DNA from 3 places in the Paenibacillus sp. FSL R5-0517 genome. Region 2 is predicted to be linked to each of the others. Evidence: riboswitches for the same ligand, from Rfam matches in the RefSeq annotation. Region 2 holds a riboswitch; each other region holds the start of a gene.
The links. A riboswitch is a leader RNA that binds a small molecule or an ion and turns the genes downstream of it on or off. The one in region 2 is predicted to bind cyclic di-AMP.

Region 1 (6,055 bases), 2.2 Mb from region 2:
TAATGCGTTAATCGAGTAGCCAATCTAACCCAATATCTTCTGTTATGGGGAACATAACCTGAAAAGAACCTTATATTCAACATTCATGTAGTTTTTGGGTAATGGAACCCATAACAGGGCAAAAAAATACCTTCCGCGGTGGGGTTCACACCGGGAAGGCCATTAAGGAATATTAAAAAGGTTAGAAATAACAATTTAGATAAGTCCAGTATACCTGGTTTTTCTTATTTTGTCACAGGTGCAGGGATTTCGGAAATACATTCGTTACAAACAATTTTACCTTTGAAGTAAGTAACGTTCTCTGCATTACCACAGAAGATACAAGCAGGCTCATATTTTTTCAACATGATGCGCTCGCCGTCAACATAGATTTCCAGAGCATCTTTTTCACCAATACCGAGCGTACGGCGCAATTCGATTGGAATAACTACCCGTCCCAGTTCGTCCACTTTTCTTACAATACCTGTTGATTTCATCATTATAATCAGTGCTCCTCTCAGCTAACTATCATTGTCATTATTCGACATTATTTTATGTTTTATGATACTCATCATACCAACGATTCCCAAAACAGTCAACCTTAAAATTAGCTTAAAATTAAGGCTGTTTTTCACAAGGTTACTGGTGGTAAGGGATTGGCAGCCATTTTTCGCATTTAAACAACAATGCCAAGTTTGTCGATTTGGAAAACGACAAAACTACGTTATTCGACAAAGTTCGTCATAACGTGTCGAATCTTAGGTGAATCGTGGAGCTCAAAGCGTTAATATAAAAGAAATTAAAGGAGTGAATCGACATGGAACAACGACTAACGGAAGAGAAAGTATTCAAAGATCCGGTACATAATTATATCCACGTGCAAGATCCGGTTATATGGCAGTTAATTAACACCCCGGAATTTCAGCGTTTACGCCGGATTCGCCAACTCGGTACTTCTTACCTTACTTTTCACGGAGCAGAGCATAGCCGGTTCTCACATTCACTAGGTGTTTATGAAATTACACGCAAGATCATCTCTCAATTTGAAAGAAGTCATTATTCAGATTGGCCGAAGGAAGAAAAGATTGTAGCTCTGTGTGCAGCTCTGCTTCATGATCTCGGGCATGGTCCATTCTCTCACTCCATCGAGGAAGCTTTTGACATGAATCACGAAGATTGGACTTGTCGCATTATTACAGGTGATACCGAAGTAGGGGCGATCTTAAGACGGTATGCTCCTGATTTTCCTGAGAAAGTGGCATCTGTCATTCAAAAAACGTACGAAAAGCCGATTGTCGTGAACTTGGTGACCAGCCCGCTTGATGCAGACCGAATGGACTATTTGCTCAGGGATGCTTATTTTACAGGTGTAAATTACGGCACGATTGACCTTGATCGCATCCTTCGGATGCTGCGTCCTTATCATGGACGGATTGTAGTCAAGGAGTCAGGTATGCATGCTGTGGAGGATTACCTCATGTCTAGGTATCAGATGTATTGGCAGATTTACTTCCATCCGGTAACTCGTAGTTCTGAAATTCTATTGCGGCAAATATTCAAGCGAGCAAAAACACTCATACAGCATGATTTTCAATTTCGCTTCATGATTGATCCACTCCCTCAATTATTTGCAGGAGAATTATCCGTGGATGAATATTTGCAGTTGGATGAAGCATTAATTCAGACGGCATTTACACAGTGGCGAAAGGAGGACGATACTGTTCTGAGTGAGTTATGCGAACGTTTTATGGATCGCAAGTTATATAAGTATGTAGAGCTTGAACAGGTCGACTTGACAATAATAGAAGAGATTCGGGAAGCTTTTGTACAGGCAGGTCTTGATCCCGAATATGATCTTGAAATTGATTTTCCTTCCGATAATCCGTATGATGTTTTTCGTCCGGATGAATCCACGGATAAGCAGATTCTTCTTCTGGATCGACAGGACAATTTACGTGAGTTGTCAGAAGTATCTGACATTGTCCGTTCCATCAGCGGGCTTCACCGGGGGAAACATCATTTGTATTACCCGCAAAACAAGGTGGATGCGATTATTCATGAATTACCGTCACATATACGCCCCTATTTCTTGTAATCGTGTGGGTATAATCCAATGAAGAATTTAGATATCAAAAGACTTTCAAAAAGAGCTATTTTTCATGATACAGTAATCTGCTTTAATGGGGAGTATATGTAGATCGACATAATTTTGTAAATGAAAGTAGGCAAAGTTAGCACAATCAGCAATATGTAGATCAGAATATCCTTATATCTTCTATATATTGTAGTTGTGAAGAAACAAACGTAATGATGTAATATACAGATTGTCCAAAATGTTTTTTTGTATGAGTCATTAAAAAATTTGAATTTCACCAATTAAATTTTCAAAAGAAGATAGTCGTTATTTCGACATGAAGGGAGATACAGACATGATGCTGTTCGACACACATACACATCTGGATGCACCACAATTCGACGAGGACCGCGAGGACATGATTCAGCGTGCTGTGGATGCAGGAGTTGGTCGCATGATCAACATTGGCTTTAACCGGGAGACAATTCCAACCACAATGAAACTCGCTGAAACGTATGACTTTATCTATGCAGCTGTAGGTTGGCATCCCGTAGATGCGATCACAATGCAGGAGGGGGATTTGGAGTGGATTGCATCTTTATGCAAGCATGAAAAAGTGGTGGCAATCGGTGAGATTGGATTGGATTATCACTGGGATACTTCACCGAAGGAAATACAGCATCGCGTATTACGACAACAAATTGCCTTGGCGCGTGAAGTGAACATGCCGATTGTCATCCATAATCGGGATGCACATGAGGATATCATAAGAATTTTGCGTGAAGAGAAGGCGAGTGAGGTTGGTGGTGTGATGCACTCGTTCTCAGGCAGCTGGGAAACAGCGAAAAGTTGTCTCGATATGGGTTTCCATCTCTCCTTCGGAGGACCGATTACCTTCAAAAACGCAAAGCAACCCAAAGAGGTGCTGGCGAAGGTTCCGATGGACCGATTTTTCATTGAAACCGATGCTCCATATTTGACACCTCACCCTTATCGCGGGAAACGAAATGAGACAGCGCATGTACGTCTGGTTGCAGAGGCAGCTGCGGAAATTAAAGGCATTTCGGTGGAGGAAATTGCTGCAATAACCACCAAAAATGCCATGGAACGATTTGGAATTCGTTAAAAAAACGAGCAAATGAGGTGAAAAAGGCAGGTAAGCGGAGTTAATTTGCCCTTTGATCCAAATAAATCAAGAATATTACAATATTTTAACCAAATATTCAGAAAAACGTACTTGATCAACGCTTTACAACATGCATCAAAACAGGATATCATCTTTTCAGTGAATTGTTGTGCGGAAAATTGGACAGATGTTCGGGGGATGAACAAAGGGACACTTTCCGATGAAACAACATTACTTTCATGAATCAGTCTCGCTGAGTCTCCGTTAACGGAGAGCGGGGGAACCAATAGGGCTTAAACATCGGTGAATTTGGCCGATGCGCAACGTTCGCTGACCCAAAAGCAGCGAAGGGAACTGCGAAGCCGTATTTGATTTCTTCTTTGGGTCTCGGGGTGAATTCAAGGGCGTCCGCCATGAGCGGGTGACCCAAGATAGGGCGGCTCTCTTTCGCCCGAACCCGACAGCTAACCTCGCAAGCGGAAAAAGAGAGGCAACCTCGTGCATGAATTTCCGATATTCAAAATCATTCGGAAGCCACGAAAGAGTTCCTCTTACACTCTTTCTTTGGCTTTTTTGTTTTTGAATAAAAGAAATGTTGTCATCATACGGTAGGTATTCAGGAGGATGACATCATGTTGCGAAGATTGATTCATGGTGCAGAACCGATCAGTTGGTTCGATCTGTGTTCTGTAGAAAATTTGGTATAGTCACGTCAAAGACATCATGCGTTACTTTAGACGGCGAGGCTATGAAGGAGGACGGAGAAGTGGGCACATTCCAACCAGAAGAGACCCATGAGTCACGATCATCCAGTAAGTCTTTCGCGTTGCGGTGGAAGCATGAGAACATGCGTCAAATGGCATTGATCGCGATTTTCTCAATTGCGCTTACAATCATGATCTTGTTAGTCGTTTACGGTCAGGCCGGGAAACAAATTTCACTGGTTATTGATGGCAAAGCTCAGGTGGTAGAGACTCGTACAGGAATGCTTCAGGAAATGTTGGAGGAGCAGTCGATCACAGTCAGCCCTCACGATAAGGTATCCATGTCCATGAACGGGGCGATTACAGATGGAGACCGAATCGTTATTGAGCGGGCCGTTCCAGTTAACATTACGGCAGACGGAGACACCAAGACTCTGTATACAACGGATTCATCGGTAGAAGATGCAATTCAAAAATCAGGTATTCAAGTTGAAAGTAATGATAAGGTGTATCCGGCGCTTGGAACTGCGATCAAAGCAGATATGAAGATCCGTGTAGTGCGCGTAACAAAGCGTACAGTGGATGTAGAACAACCAATCGCTTACAAAGTAATTAAAACGGCTGACCCTAGCTTGTACAAAGGGGATAACCGTGTCGTTGTGAACGGCAAAGAAGGCACAATTGTACAGCACATCGAAAAGGTATTTCAGGATGGAGAATTGGTCTCCAAAAAAATGGTCGGCAAATCTGTCGCGAATAATCGTGTAGATAAAGTTATTGCTGTCGGCACCAAAGCAAAACCGGTCGTGAAAAAACCAGAGATTCAGACCGTATCAGCTCAGACTTCAACAACGAAAAAAGCTACAACAACGAACTCGAAGAAAACATCTGCCTCGGGCAGCAAAGTGATTACCGTATCCGGGACTTCTTTTAAATACTCCAAAGTACTTAAGAATGTATCCATGACTGCCTACTCTTCCGAAGAGCCTGGCATTGGAACCAAAACAGCTTCTGGTACTCGTGTAACGGAAGGACGCACCATTGCGGTTGATCCCAAAGTCATACCAATTGGCTGGTGGGTATATATCGAAGGTCTGGGATTCCGTCGTGCGGAAGATACAGGCGGTGCCATTAAAGGCAACAAAATTGACGTATATTATGACAGTGTGAAGCATGCCCTGAATTTTGGACGCAAGAAAGGCAAGACGGTCTACGTGATCGGTCCGGTGAAGCCGGAAGCGAACTAAAATCGTTTTACTTTGAAATGGGAATGCTATAAAATAGTTGCATGAATGATTCATGCGGAATATGCGGCGGAGGGGTCTGAATTCAGTCTCCCCCGCCGTTTGGCAGAGAAGAGGATATTCCTCTTCTTTTTGCGTTAGAAAGGAAGAAATGGAACATGATAAAAGAAGTCATTGTGGTGGAAGGCCGTGATGATACGGTAGCCATCCGTCGGGCCGTGGAAGCCGATACCATAGAAACAGGTGGATCAGCCATCAACCAACGCATTCTGAACCGGATTGCGCTTGCTCAGGAGAGACGGGGAGTCATTGTACTGACAGATCCGGATCATGCCGGCGAACGCATTCGTAAAATCATTGCGAATAAGGTGCCTGGTTGCAAACATGCTTTCATTCCGGAAGCCGATGCCACACGCAAAGGGGATATTGGGGTGGAGAATGCCTCACCGGAGGCAATCCGTCATGCTCTGGCACGTGTACATACTTCATACGAAGGCGCTCCTAGCCTGATCGATTGGGAGGACCTGATCGCGGCAGGACTTATTGTGCATCCGCAGGCTGCTGCACGTCGCATGGAGATGGGCAATCTGCTGGGTATCGGATATTGTAACGGTAAGCAGTTCCACAAACGTCTCGGTGTATTTCAGATTACACGGGAAGAGTTCTCTACAGCATTAGCGCAAATTGAACGTGAAGGATTGTGAGCATATGAAGGATATGGAAGAGACGATAGAAATTGCAACGCCCAAGCGAACCAAAGAAATTATTCAAAGACACGGATTCTCATTTAAGAAAAGTCTAGGTCAGAACTTTTTGATCGATCAAAATATACTGAACAAAATTGTTAATGCAGCCGATTTGGACGAGTCCAAGGGCGCTTTAGAGATCGGACCGGGTATTGGAGCCCTTACGGAACGATTGGCCCGGG
Region 2 (6,055 bases):
GCCGGTAAAGAACTGTGGATGACTGAGGTATATGTTCCGAACAGTGACAACAACTCAGCAGACCGCTGGCCTGAAGCACTGGAGGTTTCCTATCACATGCACAATGCCATGGTGGAGGGTGATTTCCAGGCCTATGTGTGGTGGTACATCCGCAGACAGTATGGTCCGATGAAAGAGGACGGTACCATAAGCAAACGCGGTTATAATATGGCTCATTTCTCTAAATTCGTGCGTCCAGGCTACCTGCGAGTCGATGCAACGAAAAATCCGGATACGAACACATTTGTCTCAGCCTATAAAGGGGATAACAAAGTAGTCGTCGTGGCAATTAACCGTGGAACTTCGGCCACAAGCCAAAAATTCGTTCTGCAGAATGGTAATGCCTCCACGGTGTCCTCATGGGTTACGGACAGCAGTCGCAACCTGGCAAGCGGAGCCTCGCTTACCGTATCCAATGGAGCCTTCACGGCACAACTCCCCGCTCAGAGCGTAACAACATTTGTTGCCAACATTACTGGTGGGAATAACGGCGGAAATACAGGCAGCGGCACTACTTATGAAGCAGAGACCGGAACAACACTTACGGAAGCTGCCATTGAAACGATCTACCCCGGTTACACAGGCTCCGGGTATGTCAACTTCAATGCAATGACTGGTTCAGCCATTCAATGGAACGCTATTAACAACACGATTACAGGCACCAAAAATGTAAAGTTTCGTTATGCGCTGGAAAGCGGAACACGTAACCTCGACATTTTTGTTAACGGAACCAAAGTTATCAGCAATGAGCCCTTTCCAGCAACGGGAAGTTGGTCCACTTGGGTTGAAAAAACAATACAAGTTCCCATGAACACCGGGACCAATACCTTGAAAGTGGTTACAACGGGAACGGAAGGACCGAATATTGACAGCATTAATGTTACCGCAGCACAATAAAACATTCCGTATGGTTGATGTTAGGATAATATCAAAAAATGCAAACAAAAAAAGACTCCTCATGCGTTAGCTTGAGGAGTCTTTTTATTCGATGCGGTCGAGAGGACTCGAACCTCCACGGGGGGTTAGCCCACACGGACCTGAACCGTGCGCGTCTGCCAATTCCGCCACGACCGCATATTATATCTCCGTGATTAATCTCGGCGACAAGAAATAATATATCATGCCCAATCTATCATGTCAACACTGAAAATAATAACATGAAAGCCCGAACCAGACATGCTTGTCCATTTCGGGCTTTACCTTCAACTAATCATTTGGTTCATCAAAAAGGAGTCATACTACAGCTTGGAAGGCCAATTGCCATACCAGGCATAACCGCCTCTTCTTTCTTTATCAATGTCACTCAATTTGTATTTAACTACCCCGTCTCGTCCAATGAAAATGGGTCTATCCGTTCCTATTTCATAGAAGCGTGCCCAGATCGGTGCTGCTTTGGAATCAGCGATAATCTTGCTATCACCATTTGCCCTTTCATACTTGTAACCCGTAATTTTCACCTTGTTAAACCAGTCCTCTGCTCCTTTAATGGATGCGGTAATTTTAGCGGTAGCAGGCCTTGTTTTCAGAAATTTAACAATCGTTACACTCTCTCCAGCTGTCAGCGATGGTACTTCGTAGATTCTTGCGCTCGCTGGTTTAAGGGAACTGGAATCATGTTGTTGTCCCCATGCTGTAAGCTTCCCGCCTGAGACGACCTGAGTATTCAGAATCGCCTCCACACCTTTGGCAACTGAATTTTTACTGCGATTAGCAAGTGTACTGTCGATAAATGAGAAATCACCTTTGCGTGTTGCTACTTCATCGAGCATGATCATTACATTAATCATTGCATCATCATTGTAGGTAATATGCTTGTGATATCCAGAGCTTTGGTAGACTTGTGGCCATCCGCCGTTTGAATACTGCATATTGATCAAAAAGTTGATTCCTTTGATTGCAGCTGTGGAGTAGCGTGGATCATTCGTCTTTTTAAATTCCTTCGCCAATCTTCTAATTTCTGAATATGTAGCCTTGTTGTCAATCGTGGACTTCGCCCACTCTCCACTTGTTTGTTTATAATCTTTTCTCCAACCTCCATCCGGCAGTTGGTTCTTCAAAATATCTGAAATACTCGCTGTAGTACCCGATGCATCAGCAGCAGATACCGTCCCTACAGGGAGAACTGCAATTCCAACTGATGAGAACACCATGGCGCATGCCAGGACAAAAGTAACTATTTTCTTTGCTTTCAAATGTAACACTCTCCCATGTTCATTGTAATAACATCCACAATTCTACCTTACCTATAACGCCCGTCCTTAAACCTCCTTAATTTAAATATATAACATAATAAAATCTATTTTTATCCAATATGTGGATTGGATAATCAGATGATATGCAAAAAATCAATTTTTGTCAATATATGCAACTTAATGAATATAATCTCTTAAATTCTACATAACGGATAGTTCTTTTAACTCATGACAAACTTATTTATTTATCCAATTTCGTCTCAAACGAATCAATAATGACGTTTTTGTCATCAATGATACCCAAACTTGACGCCTTCTTTCATATAAAATCGTTAATTCCGCTAACATTGAGGTATTACGAAGGGGTTTAAAAGGGTTTGACAATTACGCATTTATGCAATATAGTTTCAAATAGTTACAAAAACTTAATTATTCATTGCCGAGTTTCAGGTTTGAAAACGGGGGAACCATTTTGGGTGAATTATTCTTATACATAGGAAATATAGGGAACCTTCTACCGAACCCTTAGCTAACTCCGTAGGCATCGAAGGGAGAACATTGATTTTGAAAAAACTGATTATCTCCATTTTTGGAGCGGCTGTACTATTTACATCCGGGGCAACAAGCACAGAGGCAAGCAGTATTAACTCCGTAGTGAACAACATGACAGGTATTCCTTACAAGTGGGGTGGCACGACTCTGGCCGGGTTCGACTGTTCCGGGTTTATGAGATATATTTTCAATAAATACAGCATTGAATTGCCACGTACTTCGCAACAGCAAGCCAAAGCAGGTACTCCAGTAGCCAAGAGCAATGTTCGGACAGGTGATCTGGTGTTCTTTAACACAACAGGCAAAGGCATTTCACATACAGGTGTTTATATCGGCGGCGGACAATTTGCACATGCATCCAGCAGCAAAGGGGTAAGCATCACCAAAATGAGCAATCCTTATTTCAATGATCGTTACGTAACAGCACGTCGGGTAACTGGACAGTTTATGTACGATAAAATGTTAGGGAAAATGTAGGTATAATATCAAAGAGGAGGCTCCGGATCAACCGGAACCTCCTCTTTTGTTTGATTTCCTCTTTAGGAGGACAGTCCTTGGACTACCTCCATCTACACTTAATGCAGCGCCTTCTGCACTCGCATCGCGCCCTGGGACAGGGCATGTCCGCCTCCTACAGCTCCGGCCACAGCAACGGTCTCCATAATCTCCTGATCTGTAGCGCCCTTGGCACGTGCTTCTTCTACATGATAGAAGGTACATACCTCATTGTTGGCGAACAAGCCAATACCAAGCGCGATGAGCTGTTTGGTCTTCGCATCAATCGCCCCAGGTTGGAAGCATTCTCCGGTAAACTCATGATACGACTTCACCACACCTGGCAGCACATCACTTAATGCTCCAATCTGATCCTTGTAGGCATGAACTTTATCATTCATCAATGTCATGTCTTGCAGCACACCCTCTCGGCTATAGTTACAGAATTTCTTCACTGTACCTATCTTCTCTCCCGAGTGAGTCAATTATGCTAAGAAATCATGGTAATTCCAAACATTTGTACGCTCATACTTCTGACATAATGATCGCTGTTACTCACCAAGTGGACTTTGCCGGGGTTCGCTGAACAACTGATAGTGGTAACCACGATCCAACTTGACGACACGTCGATTCTGACGACGGATAAGTACCTGCTCGCCATCCCAGGCAACGACAATCCCGGTTACATCGTTCGATTCCAGCTCGTCCCGTACTACTCTGACTTTCTCACCTGACAGACGCAGGGCGTCCAATTCTGTATCACTAATCATGTTCATGGCTCCTATATTCCAAATTTATTTACAAAAAGAGACCTAAATGATAAGTCATTTAGGTCTCACGTGACTGTATTGGACTGTCATGTCATTCGAAATTATGTCCCGACTGAAAGTTACCGCTGCGCGTGCTCTTTGCTGTCGTTCTTCTCGAACCAAAAATCAAGCACTTTGGCGGACATCACACGTTCTTCAAGGTACTCCACTTGATGCGGTGTAAATTGTTCTTTCCAAGAGAAGGACAACTCTTCGCATAAGCCTACAATCGTCAGTAATTCTGACCAGGCAACATAGCGTTTGTACCAGAAAAATTGAGGATGTTCAATCATATAGGGATAAAGGTCATCGAATTCCGTATGTTTACAATCCAGGGCACGTTCAAAATGAACTTTCGATTCCGCCAGCTTATCATTAAAGAATTGTTCTGTTGCCGGTTGGTTCCCCATGGTGTTGCCTCCTCTCCCTAACATAACCCCATTATAAATGAAATTAGCGGCCATGCAAAGGCATAGTTCAAAAAATAGGCCCTATTCCTTTAAAATGTCACATTTCGTTATCGTCAAATTGTACCGTCCCATCGTTCAGGGAACGAATGCGTACCAAGGCTTCCACCGGAATCCCCTGTTCACGAATCGTTCGTGCCCCTGCCTGGAAACATTTCTCTACCACAACACCGAATCCGACGAGTTCCGCACCGGAACGCTCAATGATTTTGATGACGCCACGAGCGGCATCTCCATTGGCAATAATATCATCAATGAACAAAATACGGTCATTCTCATGAATGAACTCGCGAGATACCATAATGTCAGTTACAATTCCTTTGGTAAAGGACGGTACGCGTTCACAGTAAGCATCAGGATCAGCTAGAAGTGTTTTTTTGCGACGGGCGAATACAAGTGGCACCCCAAGTTCATAGGCCGCGGCAAACGCAACCGGAATCCCTGAGGATTCTACCGTGATTACACGGGTCACTCCACTTTCACGAAAACGGGCAGCGAACTCACGCCCCATCTCCATCGTTAATGCAGGATCAATCTGGTGGTTCAACAGACCATCCAGCTTCAATACTTGATCCGAGATGACAACACCCTCTTGTAAAATTCGTTGTTTCAATAATTCCATGATTTGACCTCCCAAGCCTATCCTATGAGGTAAAAGTATCATATATCTATCTATAAGTTCAAGCGAAATTGCCTGGACGCTGTCCTTCAGACGCGATTCAAGCCAAAGCTCATGATCGATTGTCATGACTTTCGTGGGTCAAGCATACCTTGTACCATGGTACCCGCATGTCCAAACTATACAGGGTCCTGAGAGGGGAAACACATGAAACAGGCATTTCGGGTGCTGCAGATCGCATTTACATACATCGGAACGGTTGTCGGAGCCGGCTTCGCTACAGGGCAGGAAATTTTGCAGTTTTTTACCCAGTATGGCAAATGGGCCACCGTCACCATAGGCTTATCCACCATGCTCTTTGTCTGGTTAGGTACCAAAATGATGCTGATCGCCCACGATACCGGATCCCGCTCTTATGAGGATCTGAACAAACACTTATTCGGCCACAAGGCGGGCAAATGGATCACTTGGGTGACCCTTCTCATTCTCATTGGCGTGAACAGTGTCATGCTTGCCGGAGCAGGTTCCGTTTTTGTCGAACATCTCGGTTTGCATTATCAGACCGGTCTAATCGTCACACTTGTAGGGACATATCTGCTTCTCGGTCGGGGCATCCAAGCTATCCTTCAAATGAATAGCATTGTCGTGCCTATGATGCTCCTGTTATCTCTGCTCATGATCACAAGTACCATCCATCATCCGGGAGCTTCCCGATTCATCACACTGACGACAGACTCAAATCCTATTCAAGTATGGCTGTCTCCACTGTTGTACACTTCATTTAATCTGGCGTTAGCTCAAGCTGTTCTGGTGCCTGTAGGGAACCAGATTCGTAGTCGGAATGTGCTGAAGTGGGGCGGAGTATTGGGTGGAATTGGTGTA
Region 3 (6,055 bases), 2.1 Mb from region 2:
CACCAGTACTTCTACGGCATGGTTGCCAGCAACGAATTCGAGGAAGCCTGGCTGGATGAGGGGTTCACCTCTTATGCAGAAGACAAATTGATGGAGCAGGAATACGGATTGATTCCGAATCTGCCGGTACAATCGGGCCTGATTACGTCTCCTTCATCCTTAACACAAGAATCCTGGAAGTTCGATTCACAGAATGAGTATGCAGCCAATGTCTACACACGTGGCAAGCTTGTATTGCTTGGTATTGAACATCAAGTCGGCACAAAAAAGATGGAACGCATTCTCTCTACCTATGTGAAGAAGTACCGCTTCAAACATCCCACTTCGGCAGATTTTCAGAACGTTGTGGAACAAGTGACCCGCACGTCCTGGTCTGATTATTTTGACCAATACGTCTACGGTAATGGAATGGCTGACTTTGCTGTAGAGAAGATTCGTGTTACGCCTGTACAGAAAGACGGTCAAACATGGTACGAGTCATCCGTGACGATTGTCAAAAAAGGCAGTGATTACAACGCCGTTCCTGTTCGCATTGCTTTTGAAGACGGACATACCCTCACCAAGCAATGGGATGGCATAGAAGATCGAATTACCTATAAATTAACGCACACATCCCCCGTAGCTTGGGCCATGACCGATCCCCTGTACACGATCGTGCTGGAGAACCGCCATATGAACAATTTCCTAAAATCCGGACTGGATGAGCAGACGAAGTCCCGCTGGAGCATGAGTGTAACCAAACTAATAGAAGCCATATTCGGAGGTCTGTCATGGTGAGGTGGATACGGTGAAAGCGAAAATACGTGAAGGCTGGTTTCTCGTCCGTCAGCATATGTTCATTGCGGCACTCTTATTTCTTTATCAACTCATTTGGGGATATTTCTTCTATCGAATGGTACAATCGGCAGTCATCCCACTCCTCCTGCGCTATCCAGATTCTGATGCCGGGGAACTGAGTACACTTTTGTTCAAAATGGAAAGCCAACTTAACCTATCTACCCATCCGGAGGTTCATCGTTATCTATGGATTCTGGGGGGCATGCTGCTGGTTCGCATGTTGATCAGCCCCCTTATTCAGGCAGGACTGCTCTACTCACTTCAGCACTTTAATTCTACAGAAGAGCGCATCCCATTCGTCCGTGGAATCAAAAAACTGTGGAAACCGATGCTGCTGCTGCACACCATACGTACATTATTGATACTTCTGCCCGCCTACTGGCTCATACCGAAGCTCTACTCGATCCTCATGGACGGATTTCATTCCCTTCAATTACTTTTGCCTGGTATACCTTATGTTGCTGCCTGGATTGTATATGGATGGGTCATCCACCATGTCATGCTCTACATGCAGTTCGGTGTGTCGGCACCAGAAGGAGAAGGCGGGGCTCACGGCACCCTCAAAGCACTCTGGATTGCACTGCGTCATCTCATCGCCGTTATCGGCATTGCTCTCCTGCTGGGCGGAGTCCACTTACTCGTCTTTGGGGCATTCACTTCAGCCTCATGGTTATTAACGGGACTTACCGGACTTATACTACAGCAGACGTATCCACTTGCCAGATGTCTATTGAGTCTGTGGAAAATATGCAGCCATTTCCGATTGTGGCAGTCCAAAGTATCCAAAGGTGAGAGCATTTAGTTTAAAAATTGTTACCATCACATGTTAAACTCATGGCTTGCTATGTACTTATAAATAGGCAAACCTCAACCTTTCCCCGTCAAAGGTCGAGGTTTTTTTTGCTAATTTTGTTGCTAAACGTTGCCAAAGACGTACTCCTCTGTTACAATAATCGCAGTGAGTTTTTAGTAACAACTTTGTAATCTTTACATTCATATTTGTAACTACTTAAAATTAAATCGTCATTTCTTGATTTCGCAGGTGCATAACTAGCATAGCCAAATTCCTGGCACCTGGGAAGCGGGGGAACCAGTTATGGGTGAATTGATCTTGCTACAGAGGGATCATAGGGGACCTTCAACCGAATCCTTAAGCTAACCTCGCAGGCGTTGGAAGGGGAATATCTCTTGTTCAAGAAGAAATTAACCGCAGCTGTACTTAGCATCACATTCGCATTATCGCTTGGTGCAGGTAGCGCATTCGCAGATTCAAAAATGGATAAAGTAATTGATTCAGCAATGGGAACTACATACAAAAGTGGGGGAACAACGCTTAACGGCTTTGACTGCTCCGGATTTACACGGTATGTATTCGACAAATTGGGTATTGATTTGGCACGCCAATCCAGTTCCCAATTCGACATGGGCGATTCCGTATCCCGCATGGAAATGAGAGCTGGCGATCTGGTATTCTTTAATACTACAGGTAAAGGCGTATCCCATGTAGGAATCTTTGTAGGGGATGGAAAGTTCGCACACTCTTCTTCTTCCAAAGGCGTTACGATCAGTGCATTGAGTGAAAGCTATTGGGCCAATCGTTATGTTGGCGCTAAACGGATTATGAGCACGGACGCGTATGAATCACTGGCCCTTGACTAGGGACAAGCTGAGCAACATGATACTGTAACCATGAACCATACTGTAACGAAGCAAGAAGCATAACAGAACCGCCCGGTACATTCTCCGCAGGAATGTATCCGGCGGTTTTTTTGTGCTTCCATCCTGATTCATATTGCAAGTTACGCTCGGGGCTATCCTGCAACATCAACAGGCTCATTTTGTCCTCGTTCGTCCGTGCCCTTATGATGTTTTTACCCACCCTGTTATAATATAAACGGAATTACCGGAACTTTTGTTTCATATTTTTCTGGTAAAGGGAAACTTGCCAAATCAATATCTCTTTTGTAGAGTGAACTAAGAGTTCTGTGTCAAGGAAAGGAGCATGCAGACGTATGAAGGAAGCCCCTGTGACGTTTCATGTTGTACCGATGCAAGAAGAACATGCGGAGCTCATCTGCAGTTGGCAGTATGATCCGCCTTACAATATCTATAGCTGGCTCCCCTGGGAGCAGATGAAAGCGCTGGAAGTGGAATTCGGAGATGCACAACTGCGGCAGGAGCAATATGCGATCGTCCTGGATCAGAATGATCGTATATGTGGATTTGCTCAATACTTCCCACTTCAAGGGGTAACCCGGATTGGCCTCGGGATGCATCCAGAGCTTTGCGGACAGGGTCAAGGGACAGCCTTTGTCACGGCCATTGTACAGGAAGCTATTCGCCGAAATCCCACGAATGAGATTGATCTGGAAGTGCTCACTTGGAATGCTCGTGCCATTCAAGTCTATCTAAAGAGTGGATTTGTCACCCAGGATACATACGAACGACAGACCCCAAGCGGCTTGAAGCCCTTTCACTGTATGGTTTATGAAGGGCCTCGTGATTAAAATCCATTGCAAAACAACCAAATTTGCGCCTTGTTATGTGATTAGTTCAAAAATTTCCCACAAAATGCTATGATGTCAGTACAGGTTCCGTTATAATGATATGGATAGTTTCAGGTTAGATGATCTTTCATTCTGGAGGGGACATAAGGGATGCACAAATGGATCATGAGCGGAGTATTTTTTGCAGCATGCGCTTTAGCTATTGTTTTAATGTTTACGCTTCCAGGGAAAGAAGAAGTGGCTGAAGAAGCCAAGCCAACCATGCCGGAAGTCACATTGGATGCCGGACAGGCTGAAGCACTGGTCAAAGCCAATTGTATCTCCTGTCACGGGGATCAGCTTCAGGGTGGTGTAGGACCTGCTCTAGCAAACATCGGCAGCCAGGATGATCTGGAGAAGATCTACACTACGATTGTCAAAGGTAAAGGTGGCGGCATGCCTTCCTTCAAGGGCAAACTGCAGGATGAAGAGATTGCTAATATCGCCATGTGGCTGTCAGAGAAGAAATAATCTCTGCACGCGCATAACAAAGAGGCCCTTAATCCCCTTTTGGGAGAATAAGAGCCTCTTTGTTATGCTATTGATTAGGCATCTGCCGCATGCTCGGCCAGAAAGGCCTCCACTTCACGTGCGGACGGCATCCCGGACTGGGCGCCGAGCTTCGTCACGGATAACGCGGCCGCACCCATGGCGAAGCCTACGGCCGCGTCCAACGTCTCACCGCGCGCGAGGGCTACCGCCAACGCGCCGTTGAAGCAATCGCCAGCGCCGGTCGTATCGACGGCGCTTACGGCGTAGCCGGGCGCACGGCATGCGCCGGCACGCCCTGCCTGTACGCGGCCACCAGGCGCCGCCGCGTACACAGCCCCCTCGGGGCCAAGCGTCGTGACGACAGCCGCCCCGAGGGATGCGGCGAGCTCTGCGACCGCCGCATCCAGGTCTTCCGGCCGGAGATGATCCCGGCCGGTCAGCACGGCAAGCTCACTGCGGTTCGGCGTGACAACGTCGACGCACCGCAGGAGCTCCTGGGGCAGACCCGGCACCGCGGGAGCCGGGTTGAGCACCACCAGTGCGCTGCCTTCAGCCGCCAGTTGGGCGGCGCGGGTAACCGCTGGCAGCGGGATCTCCAGCTGTAGCAGCACCGCTGCGGCTGCAGTCAGGCTTTTTACCGTATCCGCTTCTTCCAGCATCTCAGGCACTACTTGCCCGTTCGCACCAGGAATAACGATAATCCGATTGTCTCCTCGAGAGAGCCAGATGGAAGCTGTCCCTGTAACCGTGTCTTCCAATCTGCGAACCTGCGAGACATCTGCACCACTTTCCGTCAGACTGTGCAGCAGACGTTCGCCAAAACTATCCGATCCCACCGCACCAATCATTGTGGTCTGTCCACCCAGACGCGCAGCAGCGACAGCTTGATTTGCACCTTTGCCGCCAGCGAGATAGTGGAGTTCCTCACCGCTCACTGTCTCTCCCTCTTCCGGAATCGTATCTGTCTTCACCACGAGATCCATATTGAGACTGCCTACGACAGCAATAAGAGGTTGTTCCTGATTATAGTCTGACATGTATGGGTTCACTCACTTCCGGCCGCGCGATAATAACCAACTTCGTTATTCCGACCTCATTTTGTCATAAGCTTCGTTGTACTGCCCTGCTTCCTTAATATCTACAGATGTAATACCGCCCGCATCCCATGACGTGAGACGCAGCGTAACCGTTGTATAGTCAATCGTAATAAAAGGATGATGATTGAACGCTTCCGAGATCGCAGCGACCTCATCCACAAATGCAATCCCTTTCATGTAGTTGGAGAACACAAATTTGCGTACAATCCACCGTCCCTCTTCCAGTTCCCAGCCTTCCAGCCTTCCCAGATGAGCTTCGACTTCCTCTTGCGAAAAAACCATGCGTTATCTTCCTCCCCATAGGATGGTACATTACAGACGTGCGTCCGTATAACCACCAACACCTTCGGTGCTATCGTCAGCAACCTCAAAGGCCAGGCTCATCGCCATGCGATCAGCCCATTTCACGAGTAACATCTTACCACGGACAAGCTTCAAAATCCAATCAACTTATATGGCGTAGAACCACTAACCATAAGGCTTTGTGGAAAATTCCAGTTCCATTCATACACCTTAAAATGCATGTATATACACTAGATTAAAGGTACAAATGTTAACTCTTCTTCCCCGATCAGAATATGAATGCGGTGCTGTTCCTTATCATGGATGACCACGCCACTTCCAACCGGAATCACAGACTCTTCGCCCAGTGCATAGAACAAATCTTCCGCCAACGCCTCATCCACTTCAAGTTGCTCAGGTGCAGCGAGTCTCTCCCACTCTTCCGCGTCCATTTCAAAGAAAACATACCGATCCGGTATGCGTCCAATTGCCGTTGTCAGATCTGTCAAAATTCCTTCATAATCCCGTCCATGCTTTACGCCCATTGGCTTTTCACTCCTATTCGGCCCCTAAGGAGCGGATTTGATCTTATTATACCTGAAAATAGCCCTTAAAAAAAAAGGCCTTCTGGTCGATAAATACTATATATGACCGTTTGAACTGTTTTAGCAACCGCAAGGAATGCCTAACATTGAACGGATTGCGGCCAAAAATTCGTCCGGAAGCCCGAATACAGCCGCTTGAAAGGATTCAATTTTATCTCATGGATGAGGTGTATGATGAACATTTCAACGATTATTG

Region 1: another riboswitch for cyclic di-AMP. It lies ahead of MKX40_RS00150 (ubiquitin-like domain-containing protein); the one in region 2 lies ahead of MKX40_RS10150 (C40 family peptidase).
Region 3: another riboswitch for cyclic di-AMP. It lies ahead of MKX40_RS00530 (C40 family peptidase); the one in region 2 lies ahead of MKX40_RS10150 (C40 family peptidase).

Annotation. Positions count from the first base shown of each region.
Region 1 is NZ_CP150235.1:29,522-35,576, forward strand. It holds gene rsmI (16S rRNA (cytidine(1402)-2'-O)-methyltransferase) at 1-19, shown strand, start outside; gene MKX40_RS00135 (AbrB/MazE/SpoVT family DNA-binding domain-containing protein) at 225-479, opposite strand; gene MKX40_RS00140 (HD domain-containing protein) at 797-2,074, shown strand; gene MKX40_RS00145 (TatD family hydrolase) at 2,409-3,179, shown strand; cyclic di-AMP (ydaO/yuaA leader) riboswitch at 3,421-3,674, shown strand; gene MKX40_RS00150 (ubiquitin-like domain-containing protein) at 3,946-5,130, shown strand; gene rnmV (ribonuclease M5) at 5,286-5,831, shown strand; gene rsmA (16S rRNA (adenine(1518)-N(6)/adenine(1519)-N(6))-dimethyltransferase RsmA) at 5,836-6,055, shown strand, end outside.
Region 2 is NZ_CP150235.1:2,246,167-2,252,221, reverse strand. It holds gene MKX40_RS10165 (carbohydrate-binding protein) at 1-936, shown strand, start outside; tRNA gene MKX40_RS10160 (tRNA-Leu) at 1,029-1,113, opposite strand; gene pelA (pectate lyase) at 1,278-2,240, opposite strand; cyclic di-AMP (ydaO/yuaA leader) riboswitch at 2,659-2,790, shown strand; gene MKX40_RS10150 (C40 family peptidase) at 2,796-3,260, shown strand; gene MKX40_RS10145 (carboxymuconolactone decarboxylase family protein) at 3,359-3,688, opposite strand; gene MKX40_RS10140 (hypothetical protein) at 3,830-4,048, opposite strand; gene MKX40_RS10135 (hypothetical protein) at 4,168-4,497, opposite strand; gene MKX40_RS10130 (xanthine phosphoribosyltransferase) at 4,595-5,176, opposite strand; gene MKX40_RS10125 (hypothetical protein) at 5,381-6,055, shown strand, end outside.
Region 3 is NZ_CP150235.1:105,998-112,052, reverse strand. It holds gene MKX40_RS00540 (M1 family metallopeptidase) at 1-777, shown strand, start outside; gene MKX40_RS00535 (hypothetical protein) at 788-1,639, shown strand; cyclic di-AMP (ydaO/yuaA leader) riboswitch at 1,885-2,022, shown strand; gene MKX40_RS00530 (C40 family peptidase) at 2,062-2,496, shown strand; gene MKX40_RS00525 (GNAT family protein) at 2,850-3,344, shown strand; gene MKX40_RS00520 (cytochrome c) at 3,495-3,854, shown strand; gene rbsK (ribokinase) at 3,929-4,912, opposite strand; gene MKX40_RS00510 (4a-hydroxytetrahydrobiopterin dehydratase) at 4,958-5,254, opposite strand; gene MKX40_RS00505 (hypothetical protein) at 5,285-5,410, opposite strand; gene MKX40_RS00500 (hypothetical protein) at 5,506-5,799, opposite strand; gene motA (flagellar motor stator protein MotA) at 6,034-6,055, shown strand, end outside.